Regions from separate parts of the Candidatus Thiodiazotropha sp. AKAK2 genome, predicted to be linked through region 2. Evidence: predicted binding sites of a transcription regulator. Region 2 holds the regulator's gene; the other holds the start of a gene.
The links. Region 2 encodes sigma-54, which starts transcription at its own class of promoters, with help from an activator protein. Its sites were predicted from a motif close to TGGCANGNTNCNTGCTT; they were not measured.
Positions count from the first base shown of each region.

Region 1 (16,167 bases), on a different contig from region 2:
GTCAGGATCGTCAAAATCAACTTTAGCGTTACCGGTACCGGTTACCTGGGAGTAGCTCTGATCGAGCATCGGTTTCAGACCACTCAGGTTAATCGCGTTTTCATCTATCGCCCCTTCGCCGCTCATAACAGCAGCGCGTTCCAGACAATTCTCCAGTTCACGCACATTGCCCGGCCAGTCATGATGCATTAGAAGCCTGACTGCACCGTCATCAATGGATAATTCACGCCCCTGGCTTTTGGCGATTTTTGACACCAGAAAACGGGTCAAATCATTGATATCCTCTTTGCGATCCCGCAAAGGTGGCATCTGAATCGGCATCACATTGAGACGATAGTAGAGGTCCTCTCTGAAATTGCCCTCTTGTACTTCGTACTCAAGATCTTTATTGGTGGCCGCCACGACCCGGACATCCACCACATGGGTCTTTACACCACCTACCCGCTCAAACTCTCCCTCTTGCAGTACTCGCAGTAACTTGGCTTGGAAGGTAGGACTGATTTCTCCGATTTCATCAAGAAAGATGGTACCGCCATGAGCCTGTTCAAACCGTCCTTTACGCTGATTGACGGCACCGGTGAATGCGCCTTTTTCATGTCCAAACAGTTCCGTCTCTAACAGGGTATCCGGCAATGCCGCACAATTCAGCTTAATAAAAGGGCCATTGCTTCTCGGGGAGTTGTAGTGAATCGCATTCGCCACCAGTTCTTTACCGGTTCCTGATTCACCTCGAACCAGTACTGTAGTGTTCCATTTGGCCACCTGACGTACCTGTTCAAAGATCATGCGCATACTGGGGGTGTGTCCAACCAGGTTGGAGAAGCCATGCTCTCCGCGCACCTTGCGCCGAAGTGAATCGCGCTCATCCTTTAGCGCCAGCTGCTCATCTTCCACCTTCTTTGCCAGGCGCACACTCTGACCGATCAGATTGCCAACCATTTGCAGGAAACGTTCATGCAATTTCAGTAAACTGATACTGCCCAATGGTTGGGCTGCCAGTACACCGGCGGTCTCATCTCCAATCAGAATGGGAACACCAACAAATGGCAGCTCCGGGTCATACACGCCAAGTCTGTCCAGAAACCGGTCTTCATCGGAGATACGCCTGACAACAAGAGGCTTACCGCTAGACATTATCGCCCCGACCACACCTTCTCCCGGTTTATATCTTACTGTGTTAAAGGGTGCAGGATTCTCATGTAAAGCGGTAACCAGTAATTCACCACTGCTATCATCCAGCAGACAGATCATGCCATAGCGTAGTTTGGCGGTATCACTCAACCGACTAAGCACTTCAGTCAGTGTCTCCCTGAAATCCAAGGAACGACTTAAAACCTGACTGACTTGGTAGAGGCTCTCCAGCTCCGACTCCAGGACAATATTGTTATGTTCCACTCCCATATTATCCATATTGATATCAGTCGAACTCATTAAAGCGTCTCCTCCATGCCGTTTAGAGGTAGTCTGACAAAGACTCGACAGCCACCATAAAAGTTAGCATCAATCTCAACATTACCACCATGTCCGATGACGACTTCTTGAGCCATGGTCAATCCCATTCCGGCATGCTCCTTTGGTTGTTCCCACCCACAGTAAAAAGGCTCGAATACTTTCAACCTGTGGGCCTTTGGAATACCTACGCCGTTATCCATTACTTCAATCAGTAAATCCTGATTATCCTGTTTGGTCTGGATACGAATTTCCCGATAGTCCTGCTTGGCTTCAATCAATGACTGAATGGCATTGTCTATAAGGTATTTGAACAACCCACGTAGCGCATTGATCCGACCATTCACTTCCGCTAGTACCGGTGCCGGACGCCAGTCGACCACGACACCGGCGGAAAGCAGGTTTTCAGTAGAAAGTTTCACCACCTCATGCAGCAGCTCATTGATATTGACCAACGAGGTCTGCTCAACAACAGGACTTGGTAGTGCTTCATGCAGGCTCTCCATTGCCTCATCACCACTCTTTAAGGCTTGTTGCAAAACAATCCTCATCCCCATACTCTCTTGACCCGCTGTCGGCATGGACAATGCGGCTTTGATGACATTCAACGGTGCCTGAATTTTGAAAATGGCGCCGGATATAGCCTCACGCATGGTCTGAACCATCTGTTGTTCTGCCATATTGGCACGTATCATATTGAGCCGCGCTTCCTGTATACGTTTGCGACTTCCGGTGACCTCGTTGGCGATCAACAACAGACAGCATCTTGTTGATTCTGCCTGTTTAAAATAGTTACGGGCAGCCTCATCCAACTCTGGAACATTGACTCCTGAACAGGTAAACCATCTGGGTGCCGCACCACCCGGGGGGTCCAATCTGATCTCAACATTGGTAAAGCCGTTACCAACCTGACATACCTTACCCAGATCAAATCCGACCTGTTGTTCCAGCGCCTCAAGAAACAGAGAGGCCGGCTCCACACCCCTAAAGTCGCCTATCAAGGCTTTGTAGGCGTGGTTGTCCAGTAAAACCTTACGATCAGCAGCAACAACAGCTACCACCATTGGCGCTGCGTTCAGTGTTGCTTCAGTCAGGTTTTTTTGAAATTTCAAGCGTTGTTCCAACTGATGCATCTCAGTTATGTCTCGATGCATCCCCAGGAAATAGGCCGTTTGTCCCTTGTTGTTGTTGACAGGAGAGATGGTCAGTTCAGCGAGATACTCCTCTTGGGATTTACGATGGTTGACCAATGTACCCTGCCATACTTCATTACCCTGAATCGTCTCCCAAAGTTCACGATAGACTGATTCAGGTGTCGATTTACTGGAGAGTACCGATTCATTTTTTCCGATAACTTCTTCTCTTGCATAACCGGTCAACGTCTCAAAGGCGCAGTTCACATAGAGAATTCGGGCTGTCGGGTCGGTGATAGAGATAGCAATCGGTGCTTGCTCGACCAATTCATAGAAAAGCTTGGGTGGTAAAAACTGATTACTGTCCAAACTGCTGAATGCCTCCAAAACTTCAGTCGGTGTTCCCTCAGGAGGTGAGGCCAGAAAATCATTGATCCTGTCAACTAGGTTGTCGCTGTTTGTTGATTGTATTTTGCGCTGGATCATAGCTCGCTGCACCTTAATTCCACTGTAGAAACTCTATACATGACAATACTTGTGCAATTCCCATACCAGCACTCCAGATCGGTGCTTGATCCTGCAAAATGTCCTGTTTGTTACGTAATCTACAAATGAATTAGCGGAATCTGTAACGAAGACTACAAACATGCCTATGCCCGGTGCCGGTGCAATTCCGCACTAAATTAGGGCTTATTCCATTCAGGCCTTTATTTCTGCACCCTGGGAGATTGCTGAACAATAGTGATTGCAGTTGATTACCTTTTTTATGGCGCTTGGCATATTTTTTGTTGGGGTAATAGCCATTACTCTGAATCGATGGCTATTTATGGAATATATTCTGATCATTCTTTCGACCGCACTGGTCAATAATGTCGTTCTTGTCAAGTTCCTGGGTTTGTGCCCCTTGATGGGTGTTTCCAACAAGCTTGACTCAGCGCTGGGCATGGGATTGGCCACGACCTTTGTCCTCACTTTAGCTGCATTTGCAGGCTGGTTGCTGGAATTCTATGTATTACAGCCATTGGACCTGGGCTTTTTGAGAATCCTGACCTTCATCCTGGTCATTGCAGTCGTCGTTCAATTTACCGAGATGGTGGTTCGCAAAACCTCCCCTGCACTCTATCAGGTGTTGGGTATTTTCCTCCCGCTGATCACCACCAATTGTGCGGTGCTCGGAGTTGCTCTACTCAATGTGCAACAGGAAAACAGCTTTCTTGCCAGTCTACTGTATGGCTTCGGTTCTGCACTGGGATTCACACTGGTGCTTGTGATGTTTGCCGGATTACGTGAACGTCTTGCACTGGCCAATGTGCCACAGGCCTTTAGCGGCACCCCGATTGCTTATGTGGTGGCCGGATTGATGTCACTGGCTTTTATGGGCTTCGCCGGATTGACCAGCCAGTAACTCAGAAGTTGTAAAGAGACTGTTTAAATGGAGAACTCAATGTTCGGAGAACCGATGGAACCAGATTGTTTCAAAACCAAATCATTCGGTGTGATTTGTAAAGATCTGTATCAACAGTTGGAGATGCAATGATGGTTTCTGCAATCCTCGTATTGACTGCACTGGGTATCACCATGGGCGCCATGTTAGGGATCGCTGCCAAATATCTAGCTGTTGAAGGCAATCCGCTGCAGGAGGAGATTGAGAGTCTACTGCCTGGCTCCCAATGTGGGCAGTGTGGCTACCCGGGATGCAGTCCGGCCGCTGAAGCTGTGGCCAATGGCGATGCCGCGGTAACCATGTGTCCTCCAGGAGGCAAAGCCCTCGCGGAGTCATTGGCGGAAAAAATGGGAGTTAGCATCGATCTCTCATCAGTGGAAGAGAAAGCACCGATGGTTGCATTCGTGCATGAGAATTTGTGTGTCGGTTGTACAAAGTGCTTCAAACGATGTCCTACCGATGCCATTTTAGGTGGCCCCAAACAGATCCATGCCGTATTTGCTGATGCTTGTACAGGTTGTGAGAAGTGTTATGACGTCTGCCCCACCGAATGCATAGAGATGCGTCCGATCATCAAGACCTTGCAGACATGGTATTGGCCTGAACCGGCTAAGGTGGCCTAGTCATGTCAACTGGCAAACTATTCAAACTGTTTAAAATTCGAGGTGGCGTTCATCCGGATGATCGTAAGCAGTTAAGTGCCGGACAGGCAATTGAAAAACTGCCCATGCCCCCGCTTCTGCATATTCCCCTGCAACAACATATCGGTGCTCCGGCCGAATCCCTGGTCAGGCGTGGTGACGAAGTCAAAAAGGGTCAACTGCTGGCACGTAATCAGGGTGCGATTTCAGCACCGGTTCATGCACCAACATCCGGACGCATCATGGGTGTTGGTGGATATCCGGCACACCATCCCTCGGGCCTGTCAGTTAGAACCATCACGTTAAAACCAGATGGCGAGGATGAATGGCTGGACAAATTAGAGCCCTGCGATGACTATTACCAACTTTCTCCGGAAGAGATTGCAGACCGGGTAGCCCGTGCCGGAATTGTCGGTATGGGGGGTGCAACCTTCCCATCCGCAGTGAAACTGAATCTGCGTAAGAGATACCGACTCCATACCCTGGTAATCAATGGTGCTGAGTGTGAGCCCTATCTGACCTGCGACGATCGTCTGATGCGCGAACAGGCAATGCAGGTTGTTGAAGGTGTGAAACTGATGGCCCGCGCATTGGATGTGGATCACATTTTGTTCGCGATTGAGAATAACAAACCAGATGCGCAAGCTTCTATCAGAGAGGCGGCAGAAGACACTGATATAGTCACCGTGGTCGGCTTACCGACCCGCTATCCGATGGGCTCTGAAAAACATCTGGTACAGACACTGGTCGGTAAAGAGACTCCGGCACGGGGCCTTACCGCAGATATAGGTGTGGTGGTACACAATGTCGCTACCGCACGGGCTGTATATGATGCCATCGCACTCGGTCGACCGCTTATTTCCAGGGTGATGACTGTCACCGGTGAATCCATTCAAGATCCCAAGAATGTTGAAGTACTGATTGGAACCCCCCTCAACAATCTGATCGATTACTGTGGTGGCTTCAGGGAGGTGCCAGAGCGATTGATCAGTGGTGGCCCGATGATGGGACAACCTCTGCCAAGCCTGCGGGTTCCAGCAGTTAAAGGCAGTAATGGTCTGCTAGCACTCTCCGACAAGGCAAATAAAACCACAACCGAGATGCCCTGCATCCGTTGTGCAAGCTGTGTCAATGCCTGCCCCTGTGGACTGGTGCCACTCGACATGGCAAATCATATCAAGGCCGGCAGCCTCGACAGTTCAGTCAAACTGGGTCTGCTCGACTGTATCGCCTGTGGCTCCTGTGCCTATGTATGCCCCTCTCATATCCCGTTGGTTCAATACTTTAACTATGCCAAGGGTGAGCTGGCTTCCAGGCAACGGACACAACATAAACAAAATGAGACCAAACGTCTCGCTGAAGCTAGGACTGAGCGCATGGAGAAAATCAAACGCGCTAAGCGAGAAGCCATGGCCAAACGTAAAAAAGAGATGGAGGAGAAGAAACGTAAAAAGGCTGATAAAGCTGCGGTAGCAGGAGCAGAATCATGAGTGAAGAGACATCGATCTTCGGTCCCTATACCCATGCCAAGAGCAGTATCAGCAGAACCATGGGACTGGTTATGCTCAGCTTACTCCCGGCCACACTGTTCGGGCTCTATCAATTCGGATGGCCTGCAATTTTCCTTTTTCTTACGACCATAGTGGTTTGTGTGCTGGCTGAAGCCTTCTCATTAAGGGTTGCCGGAAAACCCATCAAGCCCTTCGTTATGGATGGTTCTGCGATATTAACTGGCTGGTTGTTGGCTATGACTTTACCTCCCTGGGCACCCTGGTGGATCGGCCTGATTGGTGCCCTGCTTGCCATCATTGTTGCCAAACAGGTATTTGGTGGCTTAGGCCAGAATCTATTCAACCCGGCAATGGTTGCCCGGGTTGCCCTGTTGATCTCATTTCCACTTGAAATGACGCTCTTCAACCAACCAGTACCCATGTTTTCAGCCCAGGCACCTGGTTTTCTGGAGAGTCTGGCAATCACCTTCGGCTCGTCGGATGCTATCGATGCAGTCAGTAGCGCAACGACACTGGGACATCTCAAGACTGAGCTTGGCCGGGGTGTTGCGCTGCCGGAGGCAGCAACCACAACGGTTTCGATCTGGCAACAATTATGGGGGCAGACATCGGGCAGTCTTGGTGAAACATCAGCCTTGTTACTGCTTCTGGGTGGGCTATTTCTGATCTACAAAAAGGTGATTAACTGGCATATACCTGTCTCCATGCTGGGTACCTTGGCACTTTTGGCCGGCCTGTTCCATCTGATCGATCCGAATAGTTATGTTGGGCCGATGACACATCTGCTCAGTGGTGCGGCAATCCTCTGTGCTTTCTTCATCGCTACGGATCTTGTTACATCCCCGGTTTCGATACGTGGCCAAATTCTGTTTGGCGCGGGTTGTGGCCTACTGATCTATGCGATCAGAACCTGGGCCGGATACCCGGAAGGCGTGGCGTTTGCAGTGATGCTGATGAATGCCTGTACCCCCTTGATTGATCACTATCTGAAACCAAGAATTTATGGGCGTGATCGAAAAGGTCAACCGCTGGTTTATAGCAATGAGGGAACTGATCGCAAATGAGCACCCCGAAAGAACCCCAATATCGTAAGCGGGTTGGCTATCAGGCGGTACTGTTAGGTGGCTTCTCCACCCTTGCAACCGCGCTTCTGGTGGCCGGCAATATCGCTACTAAGGATGACATCAAGGCAAGACAAAAAGAGGATCTTCTGCGTTCTCTGAATCAGGTTGTCCCCACCGAGTATTATGACAGTGATCTACTCGACCAGCCTTTGAGCATTGCCGATAAGAGAGGAGATAATCTGACAGTATACCGAGGTCTACAGGGTATGCAGGTCAATGCCCTCGCCTGGGAAGTTGTCGGCAAGGGATATGCTGGAGATATTCGACTTATTATGGGGGTCAATGCAGAGGGTGAGGTATTGGGCGTTAGAGTACTGTCCCATGCAGAAACGCCTGGTCTGGGTGATAAAATCGAAGTGGCAAAGGATGACTGGATTTTAGGTTTTAATAATCACTCGTTAGTAAATACCTCCAATCAACAATGGCGTGTCAAAAAGGATGGTGGAGAATTTGACCAGTTCAGTGGTGCAACCATCACACCCCGCGCTATCGTAACTGCGGTCCATGATGGTCTAATTTTTTTCCAGCAACATACGGACGAACTGCTCCGACCACCTGTAATCAATTCAGATGACGAGCCTCTGCAACGTGCCTCATTAAGTGAGTAAGCCGATTATGAGTAACGAATATAGACGTATTACCAAAGATGGCTTGTGGGATAACAACATTGTTTTTTCGCAGGCATTGGGTCTTTGCCCGCTATTAGCCGTTACCGGTACTGCAACAAATGGCCTGGGAATGGGGCTGGCAACAACAGTCGTCATGGTCGCTTCCGGCCTGTTGATCTCTCTGTTGCGCGGTATTATCACTCCTCAGGTACGGATCCCGGTATTTGTGCTGATTATCGCCGTACTGGTGACACTGGTCGATATGTCGATGAACGCCTGGGTTCATGATCTGCATAAAGTACTGGGACTTTTCATCCCTTTGATCGTGACCAATTGCGCCATTCTTGGGCGTGCGGAATCCTTTGCATCCCGTAATACCGTTATGAAATCCATGTATGACGGCTTAATGATGGGTATAGGATTTACCTTCGCATTGGTATTACTTGGTGCGGCAAGAGAGATATTGGGCAGTGGTACTTTGTTTAGCAATGCTGTCCAACTGCTCGGTAGTTGGGCCCGCTTCATTGAAATTACACTGATTGAAGATTACAAAGGTTTTCTCTTGATCATCTTGCCGCCAGGTGGCTTTTTGGTTTTGGGATTCATACTGGCATTGAAGAGATTACTGGACCAAAAACTGGCTGGAAGAGAGCAGCAGGGTATCGATGCTTCAGCTAAATTACAACCAGAAACCACCTGATCTTTCACTGCAGGGATTATTAAATGAATATTGGTGTTGCCTACGCAGATAAGTTCAAACAGTTATGGCTCAAACTTGAGGTACCTGACGGTTCCACTGTAAAGCAAGCGATTGAGAAGTCGGGGTTAATCGAACAGTTCCCGGAGATTGATCTGACACGCCAGAAAGTGGGAATCTTCGGAAAGATAACAAAACTGGATACGGTTGTTGATGAGGGAGCCAGGATTGAGGTCTATCGTGAGATTACTGCAGATCCTGAGCTTGTCGAACGCCGAGATGATTAATTACCGTATGCAGTTGTGTTTATATTGTATCTCCCGGTAGGACATTGCAGAATGCCGGTTGCTCCGCGTTTAATTCTGCTCGAGAATAAAAACACTACAAATAACTGTTCTGGCTCTGTGGTGCTTTCTGTACCCTCTCTAGGCGGCTATCCTATTCCTGTAGTACCGTTCCAATTGTTGGAAGACAGGTCCAGGACAAGCATTCACTCTTCTTCCATCGATCTTGCGAACAGCTATCAACTCGGCGCCTGTACCGGTTAAGAAACACTCATCAGCATTGTAGAGATCATAGGAGGTTAACGGACTTTCAGCCACCGATATCCCATTTTGCTGCGCTAGCTGAATCACCAGGTTACGAGTTATACCATCCAAGGCTCCTTCAGTAGTGGGTGGCGTCAGCAGTTTACCCTCCACAACGATGAATATATTCTCTGTCGTGCCTTCAGCAACCCTACCCGCCTGATTAAGTAATACGGCTTCATCTGCACCTGCCTGGTTTGCTTCCATTCTCGCCAAAATCTGATTCAGGTAGTTGAGGCTTTTTATCCTGGAGTCGAGGCCGTCATTGGGTAAACGCCGTGTTGATGCGATTATTAATTTCACTCCTGCTGTTCTGATCCGTTCACTGACAATGGCCAGTTGATCCGCCATGATAAAGAGGCTCGGCTTTATACAACCCGTTGGGTCTAACCCCAATGGCCCCACACCTCGTGTCACAATCAATCTCAAGTAACCGGAATCTTCAGCAAAATTATGGATAACTTGTTCGATCGCGTTAAGAATCGCCTGATTGTCATAAGGCACTTCAAGCGCGATTGCCTTGGCGGATTTTCGCAATCGTACGAGATGTTCATGCAACATGAATGGCTGTTTGTTGAAAAACCGAATTCCTTCGAAAACACCATCCCCATAAAGAAATCCATGGTCGAACACAGATACTTTTGCTTCGTTTTGGGTGACCAGTTCTCCATTTATCCAACATTGAGGTGATTCAGGCATGAAGTTTACCCTTTATGATGGTAACTGTCTGACCAATCAGCATAACCCGTTGATCACGTATCCTAATTTCGATTTCACCACCTCGCAGTGAGGCCTGGTAGGCTTTGAGCGTCTGCTTACCAAGTTGGTTACTCCAGTAGGGGGCCAGTGTGCAATGCGCTGAGCCTGTGACCGGATCTTCCGGAATGCCAAGGGCCGGGGCGAAAAAGCGAGATATGAAGTCCACCCCATTTTCATCTCCAGGTGCTGTCGTGATCACACCTCGGCAAGCGATCTTAGACAATGCTATTTGATCCGGGTTGAGCGTTCTGACCTGCTGTGCACTATCATAAACGGCTAGTAGATCCTCCCTCCCCTTGAATACCATTTCAGGTCGACTGCCCAGAGCATCTACCAAGGGTTGATCGATAGTCTGCTCGATCAGATGATCTATCGGAAAATCGAGCATTATCCCCTGCGGCTCCCTGGAGGCCTTTAACAGACCACTGGGACTGTGGAAAACCAATTGCTCCTGGGTTTGCTCCAGTTCACTCCAGAGTATGTGAGCAGCGGCAAGCGTTGCATGACCACAGAGGTCGACTTCTCTACGAGGTGTGAACCAACGGAGATTCCATTCACCGTCGTCCATCGGCAGTAGAAAAGCTGTATCTGATAGATTGACTTCACTTGCTACAGACTGCATCCATGCTGTATCGACTGGCTGATCGAGCAGACAGACTGCCGCTGGATTGCCTTGAAATGGATGGTGTGTGAATGCATCTACGATGTAAATCGAATTGCTCATTATTGATCTCCCTGAAAGTGACAAACCAAGTCTAAGCCTTTACAAATAAGCGGTACAGAGTCATATTTTTATTATTGTAGCGGTACAGTTTAATTTTCAAACAATCTGTATCTATTCAAACTTGTTAAAACTGTAGTGGTTTCACCATGTCTTATCTCTACCAGCAGCTGGCTGCACAACTTGTGGAACAAATATCCATCGGCCACTATCGGCCAGGGGAACGTCTCCCAGGAATCCGCCGGTTCAGCACCCAGCACCGGGTCAGTACCGCAACCAGTGTGGCGGTCTACCGCAAGCTGGAGGATGAGGGTTATATCGAGGCCCGCTCACGCTCTGGTTTCTATGTGCGTCTACGCCCATCCTTGAGTAGTGCAGAGCCGGAGATTTCGAAACCGAAAAACCGCCCATCACCGGTAACCGGACAGGATCTGGCACTACAACTGGTTAAGGCTTCCAACCAAGCCAACATGATCCAACTTGGAGCTGCAGTACCAGCCCCTGTCTACCTGCCAACCCGGCAGATTGAAAAGGCGATGGCCAAAGCCAACCGGCTGCAACGCCAACGCAATGCCGGCTATGAATTCCCCCCAGGCGTGCCGGAACTGCGCCGTCAGGTCGCCCGCCGATTGGGTGAGATCGGATGTAGTGTCAGCGTCGATGATATCGTCATTACCAATGGCTGCCAGGAGGCGCTCACCCTGGCGTTGCGTGCCACGACCCAGCCTGGTGATGTGGTGGCGATTGAATCACCCACCTTTTATGGTTTGCTGCAGGTAATCGAATCCCTGGGGCTCAGGGCGTTGGAAATACCCACTCACCCGAGGGATGGTATCTCACTCCAGGCGCTGCAGATGGCCCTGGAGCAGTGGCCGGTCAAGGCCTGTATCCTGGTGCCGAATTACAGCAATCCGCTCGGTTATTGTATGAGCGAATCGCACAAACGAGAGCTGGTGGCGCTACTCGCTTCACATCAGATTCCATTGATTGAGGATGATGTCTACGGCGACCTGGGATTCAGTCAACAACGCCCCGGGGTTTGTAAAAGCCATGACCAGCAGGGCTTGGTGCTGCACTGCTCATCGGTCTCTAAAACCCTCTCGCCAGGCCTGAGAGTGGGTTGGATCGTGCCTGGACAGTATCTGCAGGCGGTGGAGTACTTGAAATTTGTTACCAATCTGGCCACCCCCACCCTGCCTCAACTGGCGGTTGCTCAACTGTTGGAGAATGGCCAGTATGAAAGACATTTGCGTAAAACCAGAGAGGACTATGCACAGGCTGTCGAGCGCATGAGCAATGCGGTGGAGAGCCTGTTCCCGGAGGGTACCCGCATCACTCGACCTCAGGGTGGTTTTGTTATCTGGGTTGAGCTGCCGGATAAGCGGGACAGCTTTTCCATGACTCGGGATCTGCTGCACGAAGGAATCAGTATTGCACCTGGACCGATCTTTTCCGCTACCGCCAAATACCAGAACTTTATGCGGCTCTCCTGTGCCTGTGAATGGAATGACGATATCGAGCGGGCTCTTGCCAGAATCGCTGCCTGCTTTTAAACCGGCGTTACTACTCTGATAGTCAGTTCAGTCTTACTTGAATGGAAAAGTATCTACGTGATCATTGTGTAATCTCAGATACATCTGGTCAGATCGACACTGATCACCTCCACATCAGATTGACATTAAGAGAGGCCGAGTAGACTCAAGTCGAGCTGTCCATCCTTGACTGGAGGACACCAGTAGTAACTACCACTGATCGGTTGGGAAAAGCGAAACAGGGCGTCACAAATCCCATCATCCTTACCGGTCATGCGTGACAACAGTGCTTCGAACGCATCAAAGGAGTGGCCAAAGGCAACAAACACCAAGCCGGCCTGATGTTCATCGGCCCAGGGCATGGAACGACGTAAAATGAAGGCTTCCGGCTCGAAATCCTCCTGAGCTGTACGTTTGACATGGGCGGATGGTGGTGCTTCATCCAGCTCCTCGTTGTCACTGATACGTCGGCCGATGATGTTGTCACGCTCCGTTTGAGGCAGCGATTGGAAGTGATCCAGGTCGTGTACCCACTGCTGTACCGCGACAAAGCTGGAGCCGTCCATGCCAGGCCCTGCCCCCTGAACGAGACCTGCCTTTATGGCATCCTCACCTTCGGGGTTTTCAGTGCCGTCTTCGTAGCCGGTCAGATCTCGGCTGTCCTGATATTGGAAGGCATCGATCACCTTGTGTAGAACAAAAGCTTCACTCAAGTCCTGTACCAAGGCTCGACAACGCTGTAGTAGTTCACCCCGATCATCCCCTTGTAACCAGATCCATAAGGCGGATGGTGTCGCCGGTACGGTAAAGCCCGGTCCACAGAGAACAGGAAACGGCTTCAAGCCATCGATATCCTTCCCCAGGGCCAATACCAACTCGAGTCCGAAACCCACTACAGAGTGCTCGAGATTGAGCCTTTCTCGCACCAGTCTACGGGTGGTGTCCACATCGATATCGGGTTTCAGAGTAAATGATAGGTAACGGGCAAGACGAGGCACCTCGGCAAGGATACCCGGTTGGCAATGCTTCATGAGACAGCCTGTAAATTGAGAATAGACGGACCGAATTATAACGCATTGAATCGATGTGAAATACCGCGCTAACGCTATTTTGAGGGAGGCTGTTCAGTCGATGAGTCTGCACACTGGCAGATTTGTTTGTTATAGCCTTTACTGCAGTTATCGATATTGATTATTATTCTTATTTACAAGCTCAGCCAGGTAGTTACCAAGCCAAGTGGATTGATGTTGAGATTTCACCATGAGGTAAAGACTATGAAGCTGACAGTTAGCCTACTATCCCCTCTCGTGCTGTTGATTGTATTGATCGGAGTGTTCGATCTTTATTTACTTGAACAGATCAGGGAACACAATCAATCAAATGAGCTAACTTCTGAGATCTCACACTCGTTATTTCAGAGATCAGCATCGGAATCAGTATAGATATAATACCCAGATAGAGAGCATTTATCCTGAAGAGGGAGAAATGATACTAGAGCTAGCTCTAGCGTCGTCCGCTTGATAAGCAGATCTAAGAGGGGCGTATTGTAGGTAATTCAGCTGCCAACAGCCTGTCAAAATTGACAGTCAGCAGGCTTTTTTACAAGTAGCCGCGAACCGGTGAAGGTTCGCGGTACCACTTGAATTAGGGGCGCTTTGGAGTGGTGTATTCAGCCACTTTCTGAAACGATTCCCAAATGGTATCGTAGCCGACAAACCCTTTTTCATTAGGCTCTTTCTGACGAGTGGTCAGATAACGTGATTTACCCTCAGGAACTTTAGGTCTGGTTTTAGGCTGTCCGCTCATAATTCACCTTTTGTTTTGCAGTCGAAATAGTTCGCGTAAGAATCCTATATCGCAACTCTCACGACAACGAATAATTCATAGAGCCTGGATTATATAGCAGCGACTTTTTGCTGACCAGTCATCACACCCCCTATGATGATTCTAATTTTTTGTGACTGCATATATCAGATTTATTTCTGTTTTTAGGGGGAATTTTCGGTAAAATCCGTAACTTACTCAATAATACCGTATTTCTTGATAGAGACCCTACAAATAATGCCACAATATATCTTTGTCTATCTGGGGGGTGAATACCCCACGAGTCCTGAAGAGGGACAAAAACATTTCGAGCAATATCAACAGTGGCTGATCTCCCTCGGCGATGCGGTGATCAGTCCAGCTATTCCCTTTAAGGATACCCATACGGTACAACCCGGCGGTCAGGCCTCACCTGGCACCATATCAGCCATGTCCGGTATGAGTATCATCCGGGCCGATTCTATGGAACAGGCCCTTGAAGCCGCCAAAAGCTGCCCTTTTCTGGAGATCAACGGCACCCTGGAAGTGTCAGAGATGATCGAGATGAGCGGTGGTTCTGACCAGGGCGACAGCCAGAAAGCCAATTAATCTCTGTAATGAAATTTGTCTGTTACGCTGACTGGTCTGAATTGCCGGCCAGCGTCGCTCAGCTGTTTGCCTCGGCGGAAAAGGAGAGCCTGTTTTTTTCCCGAACCTGGTTTGAAAACCTACACAAAACAGGTTTTGGTGAAGACCAGACACTGTTACTGGCCTGTGTACTTGATGGGGAAAAGGTGGTTGCCCTGCTTCCACTGATGCGTCCTGATGGTGAGCACGCCTACCCGGTAAAACACCTCTATACCTCCCTCTACACCCTGCTGCTTGAAGGCAGCGATAACAGACAGATTCTGGCCTGCCTGATTGAAGGGTTAAGAGATCTGCCACTCCATTCGCTGCAACTGGAGCCTGTTGCCGAAAATGATTTGAGCGTGTATGAGCTACAACAGACCATGACCTCTTACGGATACACCTGCCATCGCTACTTCAGTTTCTATAATTGGTATCACCGGACAAACGGAGAGTCTTTTTCCGACTATATGGCTGCACGCCCATCAAGGGTGAGAAACACTGTCGGACGGAAACAACGCAAGCTCGCACGGGAACAGGATTACCGAATCGAACTCTTCACCGATCGCCAATTAGGTCAGGCTTTGGCCGATTATCGAGCGGTTTATAATGCCAGTTGGAAGGCCAATGAGGTGTTTGAACCGTTTGTTGAGGGGCTGGCCAAAACTCTGTCTGAATCAGGCTGGTTAAGGCTCGCGATTCTCTATATCAACAACCATCCGGTAGCCGCACAATTCTGGTTCGTCGCCCACGGTAAGGCCAGTATCTTTAAGCTGGTCTATGACGAAGCTTGGAAACGCTACTCACCCGGCACGATTCTACTTGCCTATTTGATGGAGCACGTAATCGACCGAGATAAAGTTGAAGAGATTGACTTTCTCACTGGAAACGATGCCTACAAACAGGATTGGATGTCGCAACGCCGGCAACGCTGGCGACTGAGTTGTATAGATAATACCCCCCAAACAAATAGGGGGATGAACCCTATCAGTGCACTGACGGTTAAGCTGAAAAGCCTAAAAGAGAAAGTGTATAATCGTTGACCTGGAAATGATAAAAGAAACTCAAGATGCAACAAATTATTGATATCGAGAAATTTGAACAGCTGCAAGAGATACTAGTACAAGAAATCATCGAGCAGATTCGTTTCAAACTGGCCCAAGGCGGTATTACTGGTGACCAATTAAGAGAATTGACGGGCGAAATCGCCTTCAGCGTGGCCAGCAGCTTGGATGATCAGGCCAATATCGAACACGATGGAGTCGAAGTTCACCCCTATCTGGCCTTTATCGGCACAGAGAACGAGGTCATCCACTGCGGGGAAAACTCATATGCCCATGAGTTTGTCGCTGACATCATGAAGAAAGTCTTCAGCAGTTAACGGCAAAGCGCGGATATGACTACCAAGCTGATACAGAAAGACCTTTTTAAAGGAACACAGGAATTTGAGTTGGTCGATGACCATATCGATATTCGAATCAAGGCGCCGTTTAAAAAAGAGGAGAACCTGACGGTGATGCTCACCGTACTG
Region 1 covers NZ_JBSYOP010000015.1:160,385-176,551, reverse strand. The annotation lists gene nifA (nif-specific transcriptional activator NifA) at 1-1,431, opposite strand, end outside; gene nifL (nitrogen fixation negative regulator NifL) at 1,431-3,068, opposite strand; gene rsxA (electron transport complex subunit RsxA) at 3,409-3,987, shown strand; gene rsxB (electron transport complex subunit RsxB) at 4,119-4,649, shown strand; gene rsxC (electron transport complex subunit RsxC) at 4,652-6,157, shown strand; gene AC4IE8_RS04660 (RnfABCDGE type electron transport complex subunit D) at 6,154-7,242, shown strand; gene rsxG (electron transport complex subunit RsxG) at 7,239-7,910, shown strand; gene AC4IE8_RS04650 (electron transport complex subunit E) at 7,918-8,610, shown strand; gene AC4IE8_RS04645 (RnfH family protein) at 8,634-8,894, shown strand; gene ilvE (branched-chain-amino-acid transaminase) at 9,033-9,893, opposite strand; gene AC4IE8_RS04635 (PhzF family phenazine biosynthesis protein) at 9,886-10,677, opposite strand; gene AC4IE8_RS04630 (aminotransferase-like domain-containing protein) at 10,824-12,227, shown strand; gene AC4IE8_RS04625 (Dyp-type peroxidase) at 12,353-13,237, opposite strand; gene AC4IE8_RS04620 (YciI family protein) at 14,268-14,618, shown strand; gene AC4IE8_RS04615 (GNAT family N-acetyltransferase) at 14,627-15,679, shown strand; gene AC4IE8_RS04610 (hypothetical protein) at 15,706-16,017, shown strand; gene AC4IE8_RS04605 (hypothetical protein) at 16,033-16,167, shown strand, end outside.
Region 1: a site for sigma-54 is predicted at 3,357-3,373, ahead of rsxA (electron transport complex subunit RsxA). Genes of this name have one in related genera too.

Region 2 (16,167 bases):
ATGCACTGGCGGTTGCGCTGTTGCAGGCCAGGGGGTTCACGGCCAAGGATTTTGCCCTTTCCCACCCTGGCGGCTCGCTGGGTCGGCGTCTGTTACTGCATGTGGGTGACATCATGCATAGCGGAGAGGCGCTGCCGGTCGTGAGCCAGGAAGCCAGCCTCCACGAGGCCTTGGAGGTGATGTCCGTGAAAGGTCTTGGGATGACCGCGGTAGTCGATCAGCAGGGGCAGTTGGTTGGTGTCTATACCGACGGGGATCTACGACGCACCCTGAATCAGCCGATCGATATCCACAATATGCGCGTCGCAGAGGTCATGACTAAGAATTGTAAACAGGTTCCACCAGAGATGCTGGCGGCTGAGGCATTGCAGATGATGGAAGAGAATAAAATCAACGGCCTGCTGGTTGTGGATGGGGGACGACGCCTGGTTGGTGCGTTCAATATGCATGACCTGCTGAGAGCTGGCGTTATGTAGTGAGATTCATCTGGCGACCGAATGGCTTGCTTTCAGCCGCCGGGATTATCGACAACGCCACAGAATAAAAATGAAACACTTAGGGGGGCAAAATGCAGGATATTCATGAGAAGGCCAGAGCGGTCAAACTGGTGATCTTTGATGTTGACGGTGTACTCACCGATGGTGGACTTTTTCTGGGTGACGATGGTCAGGAGTATAAAGCCTTCCATTCCAGAGATGGGCATGGCATGAAAATGTTGCAGAACACCGGTGTGGTGATCGGCATTATCACCGGCCGCACTTCTGAAGTGGTGAGATTGCGTATGGAGAGTCTGGGTATTCAGTATGTCTATCAGGGCAAGCTGGATAAACTGCCTGCCTATGAAGAGTTGAAAGAGAAACTTGGGTTGTCGAATGAACAGATCGCCTATGTGGGCGATGATGTGGTGGATTTGCCGATCATGCGTCGGGTGGGATTGGCCATCGCTGTGCAGGATGCCCATCCGTTTGTGGTGCAGCATGCCCACTGGCAGACCCCCCATGGTGGCGGGCGGGGTGCCGCCAGAGATGTATGTGAAATGATCATGCAGGCTCAGGATACCTTGCAGTCAAGCCTGGAACACTATCTTTGAACAGGCGCCTGCTCGGTCTTTTGTTGATGTTTGCACTGGTAATGAGTGTGGCCTGGTGGGTGAACGAGTTGAGACAGCCGGAGATCAAGAGGCCCGAGCTGGCTAGGGATACCCCGGATACCTATGCCGTCAACCTGCTGGTAAAACAGTATGATGACGATGGGCAGTTGTTACAGACTCTGCAGACCCCCAGAATGACCCATTATGAAAAGCGCGGTATCACCGAGCTCTTTAAGCCGGTGGTGCAGCGATTCAGGTCCAATGAGCCTGGATGGCGAATGCGGGGTGAAAACGGGCTGGCCGACCACCGTCAGGAGACGCTCTTTCTTCCGGGCCAAGTGGTGATCGAACGTGAAGGGGTAGCTGACTTTGCGCCTTACCGGATAGAGACCGAGGACCTGACAATCCATGCAGAGAAGTCCTATGCCGAGACCGTTGAGGCAGTCAGAATCAACAGTGGTGTGGATTGGCTGTCGGCGATCGGCATGCGGATCTGGTTTGATGAACCGTCACGCTTAAAGCTCCTTGGTCAGGTACGAGGGCACTATGAATTTGAATAAGGGCAGGGGTTTGATCTGTGGTCTGCTGATGGCGGTTACGATATCGGCCTGGGGGCTCGAGAATGACCGTAATCAACCGATGTCGCTTGAAGCGGACAGTCTCTCCATCAACGAGTCCACCGGTGTCAGTCTCTATGAAGGCAATGTGACGATCGTCCAGGGCAGTATGAAGTTGTGGGCGGATCGTCTCTGGGTTCACCGATCAGCCGGTAAAACTGAAAAGATTGTCAGTGAGGGGCAACCGACAAGATTCAGTCAGTTGCCTGAGGTCGATGGTGTTGAGGTTCATGGTCAGGCAATGCGAATTGAGATCCATCTCAAGCGGAATGAGATGTTACTGATCGACGATGCCCTGCTCGAGCAGGGGGGGAACAGCTTCCGCAATGACCGCATCGTCTATAACCGGGCCAATGCACAGGTCAGGGCTGGCAGCAGTGTCCAGGGTAAACAGCGGGTGCAGGTGGTGATTGAGCCCCAGACCGGGAAAACTGAACCGTGAGTCAGTTGCAGGCTGTCGATCTGCAGAAGCAGTACTACAAGCGCAAAGTGGTGGATGGTGTCTCGCTGAACCTCAACAGCGGGGAAGTGGTGGGGTTGTTGGGCCCCAACGGTGCCGGCAAGACCACCAGCTTCTATATGATTGTCGGCCTGGTGCAGGCGGATCAGGGGCGGATCTATCTGGATGGTGAGGAGCTGACCGACCAGTCGATGCACAAACGAGCCCGTCTGGGTATCGGTTACTTGGCCCAGGAACCCTCCATCTTCAGACGATTGACGGTGGCGCAGAACATTCTGGCAATACTGGAGCATCGCAAAGAGCTGGATAGCCAGGCCCGAAAGGCCCGATGTGACCAGTTGCTGACGGAGTTCGGTATCGAGCATCTGCGCGATAGCATGGCGATGAGTCTCTCCGGTGGCGAGCGACGCCGGCTGGAGATCGCCCGGGCCCTCTCAATGGAGCCGGCCTTCGTTTTGCTTGATGAGCCCTTTGCCGGGGTCGATCCGATTGCCGTGATCGATATAAAAAAGATCATCCAGCACCTGAAATCGCTAAAGATTGGGATCCTGATAACCGATCATAATGTTAGGGAGACACTGGATATATGCGACCGGGCCTACATTATCAACAGTGGTAAAGTGCTGGCGGAGGGAACCACTGAGGAGATTCTCGATAACCAGGAGGTACGCAGTGTCTACCTGGGTGAGAATTTTACGATGTGAGTCTATAGCGCTGTTTTTTAATGGATTAAACAGGGGGCGGCAGGTAAGCCGAAGGTGGTGTCAATGAGCGTGGAATATACTGGAGTGCAAAGTGAATCCAGGAGAATCGACTCAGTGAAGAAGAATCTTTCCGTAGACGGCTATTTTTAGCTAAAATGAGAATAAAGACATACAAATAACATACCAGGTTCAAAGATATCTCTGCTATGAAGCAGGCTCTACAGCTCCGACTCGGACAACATCTCACCATGACACCTCAATTGCAGCAGGCAATCCGCCTGTTGCAGCTCTCTGCGCTCGATCTGAGCCAGGAGGTTCAGGAGGTGCTTGAGACCAACCCGATGCTCGAGGGCGAAGAGGAGTTCAGCACTCAACTGCAAAAGGAGGGGGATGCTCAGGAGAGTGGCGAGCAGACCCGCGAGAGCAAGGAAGTCGAGGGGTCGAATGATATCAATAACGAGCGGGAGATTAAGACCGACAGCAGTCAGCTGACTGAGGATCTGCCGGTGGACAGTGAATGGACCGATGTCTACGACAGTTACCTGCCACCGGCCAGCAGCGGCGGTGATGCCGCAGACCATGACTATCTGGTACAGCGTAGCGGCACTGTAACCCTGCATGACCATCTGGTCTGGCAGATGACCCTGACCCCTTTTACCGAACAGGATATCCTGATAGCCACCACCCTGATCGACAGTATCGATGAGGACGGTTACTTCAAAGGCGATCTGCAGGAGATTCTGAGTTCGCTGAATGATGAGGAAGCGACTCTGGAGGATATCGAGGCGGTGCTGCACCGGATTCAGGCATTCGATCCACCGGGTGTCGGAGCCCAGGGCGCCCAGGACTGCCTGCTGATTCAGCTGCGTCAATTGGCGGAAGAGACCCCCTATCGGGATCAGGCGATAAAACTCTGCCGGGATCACTTCAATCTGCTCTCCGCCCAGGATCAGAATCAGATCATACGTCGCATGAAGGTGGATCAGCAGGAGCTCGCCGCCATGATGCGCCTGATCAGAACCCTGAATCCCCATCCGGGCACGGCCATTGCAAACAGTGAGCCTGAATATGTGATTCCGGATGTCTTCGTCAGCAAGCGTAACAACCGCTGGGTTGTGGAGCTGAATGGCGAGGTTACCCCCAAACTTCGGGTCAACAATGATTACGCCAGACTGATCCGGCGGGCGGATCAGAGCGACGACAATACTTTTCTGAAGAATCATCTGCAGGAGGCACGCTGGTTCATTAAAAGCCTGATGAGCCGTAATGAGACTATTCTGCGCGTAGCGAGTAAGATTGTTGAATATCAGCGGGGCTTTTTTGAACATGGCGAGGAGGCTATGAAGCCGCTGGTTTTAAGGGATATTGCCGAGGCGCTGGAGATGCATGAATCGACCATTTCCCGGGTGACGACCCAGAAATATATGCATACCCCGCGTGGCACGTTGGAGTTCAAGTATTTCTTCTCCAGCCACGTCAATACCAGTGCCGGGGGAGAGTGCTCCTCCACTGCGATTCGTGCACTGATTAAAAAATTGATTGCCGCTGAGAATACAAGCAAACCGCTCAGTGACAACAAGATCGCCGCCATCCTATCGGAGCAGGGCATCAAAGTGGCCCGCCGAACGGTGGCAAAGTATCGTGAATCGATGAGCATACCGCCATCGAATGAGCGTAAACGACTGATGTAGGTGAATCGATCTGTCAGGTAGGATGTCTATGAAAACAGGGGTTGTGGTAAAAGCCGAATCCGGCTTCATGGTCAGCCTGATCGATGATTTCGGGAATCGATTCAACGAGTCGGTCAGAGTGATGAGCCAACTCATCTAAGACAGGAGATAATTATGCAAATAAGCGTTACCGGTCATCATGTGGAAGTAACCGATGCCTTGAAAAGCTATGTAGATAATAAATTCGAACGTCTTGAGCGGCATTTTGATAATGTTATCAATGTGCATGTCATCTTGAGCGTTGAGAAGCTGAGGCAAAAGGCGGAAGCCACCATGCAAGTGAACGGTGCCAGCGTATTCGCTGATTCAGTGCAGGAAGACATGTATGCCGCCATTGATGGCTTGACTGACAAGTTGGACAGGCAGGTGCTAAAACACAAGGAAAAGATGCAGAGTCATCGCGCCGGTAGTGGTGCGAAGTATGCGGTTGAGTAATTTTCGATAGATTGAACTGGCGAGGTCTCCATGTTTCCCGACGGATTTCTGCTTGAGGAACGTCTCGGCTGCGGTGTGGAGGCAGCCAGTAAAAAACGCGCCCTTGAGCAGCTTGGTCAGAGATTGGCCGATGCTGCTCCTGGGCTGTCACAGGATATAGTGTTCGATGCATTGCTTGAGAGGGAGCGGCTGGGCAGCACCGGACTGGGCAAAGGCATTGCGCTACCCCATGCGCGTATGTCCCAGGTCACAAAGGCCACCGCGGCATTCATTCAGATGCCCAACGGCGTTGATTTCGACGCCATAGACAGTCAGCCGGTCGATCTGGCGTTCGCCATGCTGGTACCGGAACAGGCCACAGATGAACATCTGCAGCTCCTGGCGAAGTTGGCCAGAATGTTCGATGATCCCCCTTTTTGTGCCGCTCTGCGTGAGGCGGAAACAACGCAGCAACTGTTTCAGTTGATCAAGCAGCGAGAAACCGTAACCGCATCAGATTAATGCCATCCAACTACACCATTCGCGATCTTTTCGACGAATTTGCCAGCGAACTTGAGCTCAGCTGGGATGGTGAGGGTGGTGAAGAAAAAATTCTTCTCGACAGTGAGTCACTCGACGGACAACAACCCGTAGGTCCGCTTAACCTGATACGTCCAAATCAGATACAGGTGGTTGGTCCTCCGGAACAGCAACATCTGCTGTATGGTGGCGATACGGGTTACCTGGAGTCCCTGAAAACCCTGTTCGACTCTTCTCCGCTTGCACTGATCTTCACCGATGGCCTGCAACCCAAGCCGGCCTGCCTGGAGTCGGCTAAAAACAGCCATACGGCTTTGATGTTTACCCCCAAAGGAGATAACCACGTCATCCATAGACTGCTGGAGAAATTCAGCCTGCCTGTGGGTGAGACCCTGCTGTTGCATGGGGTCTATATGGAAGTGCTGGGTAAGGGTGTGTTGTTGAGCGGCGATCCGGCAATCGGTAAAAGTGAGCTTGCTCTGGCATTGATCTCACGGGGACATCGACTGGTTGCGGATGATGCAACCGAGTTCTATAAAACCGGCACAAATACTCTGAGCGGGCGCTGCCCGAAGGTGTTGCAGGATTTTCTCGAAGTTCGTGGGCTGGGTCTGATTAATGTCAGGGCCATTTTCGGTAATAGTGCGATAAAGCCGAATAAACAGTTACACTTGATCATAGATCTCCTCTACTTTGACGATAAAAAACTCGATAACATGGATCGCCTGGAGGGGTGCCACTCACATCGGACCTTATTGGGTGTTGATGTTCCCCAGACGAGTCTGCCGGTTGCGGCAGGCAGAAATCTGGCGATCCTGGTAGAGACTGCTGTCAGGCAGCATCTGCTGAAGATGGATGGGTACAATGCGACCCAGGATTTTATCGAACGTCAACAAAATCACATCGATCAAGATTAGTCTTGGGGCCTGAGCGAGATGGCAAATGAGATAAAACTGCAGATTGTCACCGGACTTTCCGGGTCAGGAAAGACCATCGCTTTGCATACCCTTGAAGATCTGGGTTACTACTGTATCGATAATCTGCCGGTCTCACTCTTGGGTTCCGTCTCCGATTATCTGAACGATGAGCCAGAGGAGACTTTCAAGAAAACCGCTGTCGGTATCGATGCAAGGAGTCAGCCCGGTCAGATTTCCAATCTGCCGGAGGTGGTGAAGCGTATTCGGCAACGCGGTCTCGACTGCAACATGCTGTTCCTGGATGCCCAGCTGGATACATTGATCAAGCGCTTTAGTGAAACCCGGCGCAAGCATCCACTGACCAATCAGCAGCGCTCACTCAGTGAAGCGATCCAGCATGAGCGGGATCTTTTGCAGCCATTGAATTTGACCGCGGATCTGAGAATCGATACCACCCACACCAATGTGCATGAGCTTCGGGACCTGGTGCGCAATCGGATTGGCGGTGCAAGCGGTCAGGTATCGATTCTTTTTGAGTCATTCGGTTTCAAGCATGGTCTGCCCAGAGATGTGGACTACCTGTTTGATGTGCGTTGCCTGCCCAACCCCTATTGGCAGACGGAGCTGCGCAGCTTCACCGGAATGGACAAACCGGTGGCGGATTTTCTGCATGAGCAGGAAGAGACCAAACAGATGGTTTCGGATCTGATCGATTTTCTGTCACGCTGGATACCGACGTTTGAAGCGGATGGGCGTAGCTATCTGACGATTGCAATTGGTTGTACCGGCGGTCAGCACCGTTCAGTCTATGTAGTGGAGTGTCTGGCCAAGCACTTTAAAGCGGCAGGACTGCAGGTAATGAGCCGTCATCGTGAATTATCATGACGATTGGCTTGCTGTTGGTCACTCACAGTCGCATCGGTGATGCGTTGATGGAGACTGCCAAAAAGATGTTTCTGGATAGTTCGTTGCCGATCGAAACCTTAACTGTGAGTACCGAGTGTAATCCTGATCAGATCAAAACAGAGGCACACCGTATGGTGGAGAATCTGGATCAAGGTGATGGTGTGTTGGTGTTTACCGACATGTATGGCTCCACACCGAGTAATATTGCTTACAGCCTTGCTGATAGCGGGCGAGTGAATGTGGTTTCAGGGCTCAATCTGCCGATGCTGATACGAACCCTGAATTATCTCGATCTCGATCTGAAGTCGCTGACTGAAAAAGCGGTCAGTGGCGGCAGGGAAGGGATCCATTGCTGCGAAAGGCCAATTAATTAAAATTCTGAATATCATGTTGCAACAAGAAGTAGAAATCATAAACAAACTCGGTCTGCATGCCCGTGCGGCGGCTAAATTGGTTAGTTGCGCCAACAGTTATGAGAGTGACGTTTTCCTCAAGCGCAATGGGCAGAGAGTGAATGGAAAGAGCATCATGGGGGTGATGATGCTGGCTGCCAACAAGGGCTCGATGCTGAAACTGGAAATCGAAGGTCGTGACGAGGATCAGGCGATGGAAGCATTGATCGTGCTCATCAACGATCGCTTCGGGGAGGAGCAATGACACTATCCTGTCAGGGTATAGGGATTAAAACCACGCGAGAAGTCGCGATTGGTGAGGCCTACCTGTTACAGCATGGTGTACCTGAAATCAGTCATCGTGAAATTCCCCAGGAGCGGGTGGATGCTGAAATCGAACGTTTCGAATCCGCACTCCTGACAACCACCAACCATCTACGATCAGTGCGGGATCAGATCCCCTCCGATACGGCACAGGATATCAGTGAGTTCATCGATACCCATCTGCTGATGCTGGAAGACAACGCCATCAGCCAGGCAACGGTAAGCCTGATCCAGGAAAAGCTCTATAGTGCGGAATGGGCGCTGCAGGTTCGGCGGGATGAGCTGGTGCGGGTGTTCGATGAAATGGATGACCCCTATCTGCGTACCCGCAAGGATGATGTGAACCATGTGGTCGGTCATGTGCAGTTCGTCCTGGCCGGTGGCAAACCGGAACAGCGGGGCGATCTGAAAGGGCGGGTCATTGTTGCTCGGGATCTGACTCCGGCAGAGACCATTATGATGAAAAACCAGGGGGTAGCCGCTTTCATCACCGAGTTTGGTGGGCCTCTCTCCCATACCGCCATTCTGGCGCGCAGCTTGGGTATCCCGGCGGTGGTCGGTGTTCATCAGGCGACCGTGCTGTTTCGTCAGGGTGAGCCCCTGGTGGTCGATGGGGCCCAGGGTGTGGTGCTGGCCGACCCCACAGAACGGATACTCGATTACTACCGACAACGTATCGAGAGCCGGCGAATCCGCGAGGTGGAGTTGAGGCAGCAGGTCGATCTGCCGGCATTGACCACCGACGGTGAACGAATCTCACTCTGCTCGAATATCGAGTTACCCGATGATATTCCGGTAACCATGGAGAACCGGGCTGATGGGGTGGGGCTTTTCCGCACCGAATTTCTCTATATGAACCGCACGACGCCACCGACTGAAGAGGAGCAGTATGAGGTCTATGTCGATGCGGTGAAGGGGCTGAATGGTATTCCTCTGACGATTCGCACCCTCGATCTGGGTGTGGACAAAACCACCGACACGATGGCGGACTCAGGTTGTATGCCGGCGATCAATCCGGCGCTCGGTTTGCGTGCGATCCGTCTCTGTCTGAAGGAGCCGGAGCTCTTCATACCCCAGCTCAGGGCGATATTGCGAGCTTCAGCTGAAGGGCCTGTGCGGCTGATGATTCCCATGCTTTCCGGGGTTCAGGAGCTGAAGCAGGTGCTAGCCATTATCGACAAGACGAAACAGGATCTGGTCGATGAGAAGGTGACGTTCGATCGGGAAATTCCGATCGGAGGCATGATCGAGGTTCCGGCAGCGGCACTGGCGGCAAGACGTTTTGCCCACTATCTCGATTTTCTCTCCATCGGCACCAATGACCTGATTCAATACACATTGGCTGTGGACCGTATGGATGAAGAGGTGAACTTTCTCTTCGATCCGCTCCACCCGGCCGTACTGATGCTGATCCGCCATACCATCATGGCGGCTCAGGATGCGGATATTCCGGTCAGTATGTGTGGTGAGATGGCGGGTGATCCCCGTTATGTCCGGTTGCTGCTGGGTTTGGGCTTGCGGGAGCTGAGTATGCAGCCCAGCGCACTGCTGGAAACACGCGAGCTGATTCGCAAATGCAACCTGTTTGACCTACAGCAGAAGACCCGGATCTTCATGGATGAGCTGGAGGATAACGATGATGAGCAGCTGTTCGATAAGGTTTTTCTCGAGGTATAAAGGTCTGATCTCGATGTTTATCAAAACTCCTCAGTCAGTTACTGTTTCGCCAGGTTGATAATCTGGGTATTGGAACAATACTTTTCAAACTATCTGTACGGGTTATGACGGAGGAACTGGTTTTTCTCTACGACTAAAATGCGCATATTTTGAAATATGCAAGCTTTGTGGTGATTAGAGAGTGGTTGGTTTAGCTTTCGGACCGAAAGCGAAAATAACGTACTTCGTAATTACTATCTGAAGTGCCTGAATCTCTTTATCTATACGAGTCATAACGCCTGATTGTTCTATTGGCAATAAACATTCAGCCCATGATCTCCTGAATATGATGGTTCAAAATTTCTGCGCCGACTGGTTTATGCAGAAGTTTCAGTCCCGAGTCGGCAATCTCCTGTGACATGGATATCTCCAGATCTCCGGTAATAAGCAAGGCAGGTATTTCAAATCCTAAAGTTTGACGAATTGTTTTGATAAGTTCTATGCCGGTCTCGCCATTAGGCAATCGGTAATCAGAAATAATGAAATCAAATTGTCGTGATTCTTCCTTTATTATTGCTATTGCATCATGACCACTCTTTGTTCCAGTGACTTGGTATCCATAACTCTCCATCAAATAAATCAATGAATGGAGAATGATGTTATTGTCATCAATAATCAACAGTGATGTTTTCGGGTTTTCTGTGTTTTTGAGCTTGTGGATTGATGTTTTTTCCAATTTTGTCTTTTCAAAATTGATCAGTGGTGCATCGATCGAAAACATCGATCCATTTTTCCACGATTTAACCGCTATCTTTTGCCCCAATAGTTTCGCGCTTCGTGCAGCAATTGCCAGACCAAGTCCAAGGCCTTTGCTGTGGTCTCTGGCAGGGTTGTAGAGTTGATAGTAATCATCAAATATCTGTTCGCGTTGGTTCTCTGGTATGCCAATGCCCGTATCCCAAATCTCAAAGCGCAACATCGATTTACGGCGTCTACAACCGACCAGTACTTTACCTGAATCCGTGTAGCGGATAGCGTTTGAAACTAAATTGTCAAGGATTTGATATAACAGAATGGGATCACACCGGAGTGCTGAAGAGCAGTCGGCCACACGTAGATTCAGCTGCTTATCCATCGCGAGTGGACGATATGTCACATCCAAGCGATTAAGCAGCTCGTTCGCATAAAATGTCTTCAGTTCAGGCTCAATTGAGCCGGATTCCAACTGGCTGACATTGAGCAGGGTATTGAATAAATCAGTCATACTAATCAGGCAACTGGATAGATTATTAACCAAACCAAGAGATTCTTCATCAGCCAGCTTTCTTTTCAATAAATCACTGATAGTAGTCATTGCTTGTAAAGGCTGGCGAAGATCATGACTGACTGCTGCAAGAAATTGTGATTTAGTAAAGTTTGCATCTTCAGCTGCTTGCCTCGCCTGCTTGTTGATAACTTCATTTTCCTTGAGTTTTGTAATATCGGTTATGAGGGTTAAGCATTGACGCTTGTCTTTCTCGCCGTTAGGCTGAACAACGCTATCCAGTTTGGCAAAAAAAACCGTCCCGTCGCTCAATGTGATTTTAACTTCACAGGTTTTTCTGATTTGATCTTTGAATACATGGCGGAAGTGTCGAAATAGATCTCTTCGATATTCCTTGGCGACAAACGTATAGAAGAAGACTCCAGTCAACTGAAGCCTATTCATACAAAACATTTCATTGCTTAGAAGATTGCTACGTACAATTCGGCCTGTATTGTCAATTATTAGATAGCCTACCGGCGCAAAATCAAACAGCTCTGCAAATTGATCTCGTGAGGTTTCCAATTCCATCTGGCTGCGTTGTAGATCTTCATTTTGAATCTTAAGTTCAATTTGATGAACTTCCAGTTCGTGGATCTGTGCGGCAAACAGTTCAGGCTGTATTTCCAATGAGTCATTTTTACAGTCTTGCAGACACTTTTCAGCCTGTCGGCGCAATTCTTTTAATTGACTGTCTACATCACTCATGGATATAAATCTAACCTCTCGGTCCTCGTTATAGTTCTCTTTAGATGAGGGCTTATGAATATTATAATAATTTAATTGTTAAGCGACTGAACAGTGTCGTTCAATTATGGTGGATGGCTCTGGTCCCTATCTGCTGCCAAAAGAGCTTAATTCTTAAAGTAAGTATCCTTCAAATGTTTCTCTGATAATGTGGCTTAAAGAAATAAATAGCTACATAGAAGGCAGTCTATATGGGGATGTTAGATTGTGATTTGGTTAGTGTAAAGTCTTTGATAACCAGGCAGTTGACTCAATAAGTAAGTGACTACTGGAATTAATAGATAGCTGTCGTCAGGCTGGCATACGTAGAACTACGTAGGTAAACGTCCGAATTATCATCCTTTATGCTTTCATCTAGAGTCTACATCAACCCTAAGGGACAAAAAATAAAAAGTGGGTAATTCTGAGTTGCATAGAAAGATATCTCCCTATCTATAACAACTTGTATTCAATACTTATAACTGAAATGGATGGGGTCAATTATGGATCAGCGATTTGGAGCCCGTATTGCTGCTCAAGTCATGGTTACGCTTGATCGCAATGGGCATCATTTAGGGGTATACAAAACACGCGATATATCAGCTACAGGGCTTTTTATAGAGACCGATAGTCTGGATCTCCATTTGGGGGCTTTAGTTGACTTGACTTTTGTGTTCAAGGATAAACAGAGAGAAACTCACAAGTTCAGGGGTATGCTGGTACGGTATACATATGAAGGTGCAGCTTTCATACTCAACAACTCAGTGATAGAGATCCTGCCTTACCTGGAACAATTCAACGCGGAAACTCTAGAGGCCAACTCCCAATAACACGAAATATATGCAGAATCATATAACCTGCAAAATAAGTAAAGCCATCCTTATTCTTATGTGACGATTTAGAGTGTTCTAACATCATAGGGATTGAAATGACAAATATTACGGAAAGCAGTGGGATCCCTGATGAAAAGATTATTATCCATGCTGCAAAAACTTTGGACTGTAGTGCTCATGGAACTTTTGTAGAGGCATGTCAATGCGCCAGACAGAATCATATACAGGTGATGGTAGTTGATCTGAATGTGACTCAGAATATTCGAGCATCTGGCCTTGGAATTCTGTTGATGTTAAGTAAAAAAATGGAATATTCACCATTTAAAATCCAGATTGAAAATTGTCAGCCTGATGTCAGGGCGCTACTGAGTGAGAATCGATTGTTCTCTGGCTTTTCAATATCCTGATTGAATCCTTCTTTCCATTGTCCAAATTCTGTCATGCGCACTCGTGTAAAATCCGGTAGATATATTGATGTTTGAAAAACTGTTCAACAAGGTCAGTAACTGCAAGTTCAAGCAAGCCGAGAGTACACTTTGTGTCATGTGTTGCCATGTATTGGAAAAAAATACGCCGATTCTATCAGTAGCACATGACATGGAAGATATTTGGCAGTTTTTTTGTGGTGCCGATGGTCACGAATACAATGACATCAGGATTGTTACTTTGTCAGAGGTTACAGAGCTCGATTCCTGCATCAATGAATTAAGTGAAATCCCACTGGGTGCAGGTGCGATTAGAGCCTCTACCGAGGAGGCATGGAGACAATACACACTTGATGTAGAATGAACGAATAATTGATCATTATTCAGATACTCATCTGATCGTTAACACCTCCCACTTGGTGATGTCCCTGAAAATGTTCCAAACGGTTAGTTGGAATAATCGGCGACCCGCTATCCCTCATTGTCTATTGCTTATATCAATACTCTTTCCGTCTTGCCTAGGATTATTGCAGAAGATTCTTGATAATTACTATTATTTCGTGCTTTTTCAAAACTTGGTAAGAAGAAAATGTAGTATATTTCCATAAAGCGTGTTGCCATTTGCTTGTTTGACTTCAAACCGCATTAATAGGGGCAACACACTGATTATCATCATTATATTTGTGCAGTGTGCAGTTGTATTACCATTGATTGTTCGTTGTTCTGTACCATCGGCATTAAGACTATGACAAAGAAACGTCAAAAGGTCGGATTATGCACAAGGACTGGTATGCCAGTCTCAACAATATTTATTGTGGAAGACAACGTGATGGTGCGCGAAGCCCTGACATCACTGCTCGCAAACGAAGGCCATGACGTCAAGGCATACTCAACGGCTACTGATTTTCTTAATGCCTATCAACCTGAGACCCCAGGTTGTTTGCTGCTTGATATCAATCTACCCGACATCTCGGGCATTGAGCTGCAAACACTGTTAGCTGAGCAACAGCTGAAAATCCCGATCATATTTCTAACAGGCCAGGCAAATGTGCCGATTACCATCCAGGCGTTCAGGAATGGTGCAATTGATCTCCTGGAGAAACCTGTTTCTAATGAGATGTTGCTTGAGCGAATAAACGAAGCGCTCACAATTGATGCAAACATACGCACCAAAGCACTGAGCCAGTCAGTTATTTGGCAACGGGTTGAACGATTGACTAAGCGGGAGAGGGAAGTGATGGCGCTCCTCGCCTCAGGTTATTCAAATAAACAGATGGCTCAGGAGTTGGATATCAGTTCTAGAACAGTTGAGATCCATCGCCGACGAGTTTATGAAAAAACAGGCGTTGAATCACTCGCTGAACTGATAGATTTGTTGCATGTCATCGGATATTTAAAGCGAACCGTATTTGAAGAATAAGCCTCTTATATACTCTGGGTTAGTCGGGTTTACAGGCTAGGCTTATCAGTCATCCTCCTCCTCCGGGTATTCATGACAGAGCGTGCAACTCACTGCCGTACCCTTTGTCAGAAACAGGCTTCGCTCACCGTCATCATCCCGCAGATAGGTTCTGTCGGTGGCGGTTTGCGAAAGTACCGTGCCTTGCAGATTGGCGCCATGGCAGCTGCGGCAGCTGTTCGGGTCTGCCTCGTAGAAATCCTCGTGGTTGAGGTTCCAGCCACGGCTGTTGACGTTATGCATGCCATGGGGGCCGGACAGGGTCAGAGGCAGGCTGGTGTGGCAGGTGGCGCAATCGCTGACGGTCCCCGCATGACCCTGGAGTTGGATCGATGCCAGGTTGTCATTGGCCTCCGGATTGGCATTGGGCCAGATCGCATGGGTCGAGCCATGGCAGCCCTCACAGGCGACGCCGCCATGGCCCAGGCTGTTTCTGTAGAGGGTGGCATCGTTCTCGGCAAATCGCTTGTTGCTCGCGATGCGTGGTGTTGCGGTATCGATATTATCGGTCCAGGCCTGGCTGAGTCTGATGCTGCTGCCCAGGTGGCTGGTGGCATCGCCGGTATGGCAGGACTCACAACGGGGTTCGTCCAGCCAGGCGGAGCGCTCCTCCCGGCCTACTGCCAGCATACTGCCATGACAATCGGAGCACTCGATGCCGGCACCGCCCATAGCGCCTCTGAGGCATTGGGTGACTTTACCCGGATGACACTGATAACAGGTCTGCTGCAGTGTGCCGTCGCTGGGAAATACCGGTTCGCCACTGCTCTCATCGATCAGCTCCCCATGGTGCCTGTGCATCACCTCTGACATGCTGTCCTGGTTCAGTTGATTGCCGCTTGGTCCGGATCCGTTCAGGTCGAGCGCTGCTGAGTAGTGGCAGGATGCGCAGAGTACCGGTTTGCTGGCCACCAGGTTGGTGGCGTGTTCTGCATCATGCAGCAACAGAATGTTCTGTTTGGCGGCCTGCAGGACGCTGTTGGCGTCATTGATGTCATCGGGCAGTTCAAATGGAATTTCACTGTCGGTGGGTGCGGCGATCTCACCGGCTGCATGACAGTTCTGGCAGTCCGCCTCTGAGGCCACGGGTAAAACCACGTCGAGTGAGGCGAGTGAGTCCTCACTATTCAGTTCTTGCGCTTTCACCCTCATCAGTGGATAGGCGTTGAGTTGTCCGCTGTCATCAATGGGCAGGATGGGAATGCCTTCAGCAGAGAACCACTTTTTCGTCTCGTTGTAGTGGTTGAACGGCTGGGGATCATTGGTGCTGTATGGATTGAGAATGCCCGGCATGTTCTGCTCAAACATCAGCCCTTCGTCAGGCTCAGGATCGTCGCCGAACAGGTCGAACACAAAACGGTTGCCGGTATTCGGATTGGTGCTCCAGAAGTTAGTTTTATTGATGCTGCCTGCCAGGTTCTGGCTGGTGGAGTTGATTGAGCCTGATGGATCAGCAGCGGCGAGATAACTGAGCTGAACCTCGCTGGAGTCGAGCAGACGGGGTGGGTTACCCCGGGCAACCACCTGACTGTGGATGACATTGAAGGGGGGCAGGATGACGAAAGTGGAATAGTCCAGGTCGGCGCAATGCATGCCCAGGTCGTTGAACGCGAGAACCCGGTAAGCGCCGTTTACATCACTGACCCCAGGACCGTTTTCATGGTCATCGTC
Region 2 covers NZ_JBSYOP010000031.1:74,156-90,322, reverse strand. The annotation lists gene AC4IE8_RS14400 (KpsF/GutQ family sugar-phosphate isomerase) at 1-476, shown strand, start outside; gene kdsC (3-deoxy-manno-octulosonate-8-phosphatase KdsC) at 569-1,090, shown strand; gene lptC (LPS export ABC transporter periplasmic protein LptC) at 1,087-1,650, shown strand; gene lptA (lipopolysaccharide transport periplasmic protein LptA) at 1,637-2,149, shown strand; gene lptB (LPS export ABC transporter ATP-binding protein) at 2,146-2,871, shown strand; gene AC4IE8_RS14375 (RNA polymerase factor sigma-54) at 3,078-4,562, shown strand; gene hpf (ribosome hibernation-promoting factor, HPF/YfiA family) at 4,716-5,036, shown strand; gene ptsN (PTS IIA-like nitrogen regulatory protein PtsN) at 5,067-5,537, shown strand; gene hprK (HPr(Ser) kinase/phosphatase) at 5,537-6,472, shown strand; gene rapZ (RNase adapter RapZ) at 6,491-7,357, shown strand; gene AC4IE8_RS14350 (PTS sugar transporter subunit IIA) at 7,354-7,752, shown strand; gene AC4IE8_RS14345 (HPr family phosphocarrier protein) at 7,766-8,035, shown strand; gene ptsP (phosphoenolpyruvate--protein phosphotransferase) at 8,032-9,771, shown strand; gene AC4IE8_RS14335 (PAS domain-containing hybrid sensor histidine kinase/response regulator) at 10,076-11,761, opposite strand; gene AC4IE8_RS14330 (PilZ domain-containing protein) at 12,283-12,609, shown strand; gene AC4IE8_RS14325 (STAS domain-containing protein) at 12,708-13,019, shown strand; gene AC4IE8_RS14320 (hypothetical protein) at 13,087-13,401, shown strand; gene AC4IE8_RS14315 (response regulator transcription factor) at 13,783-14,457, shown strand; gene AC4IE8_RS14310 (cytochrome C) at 14,503-16,167, opposite strand, start outside.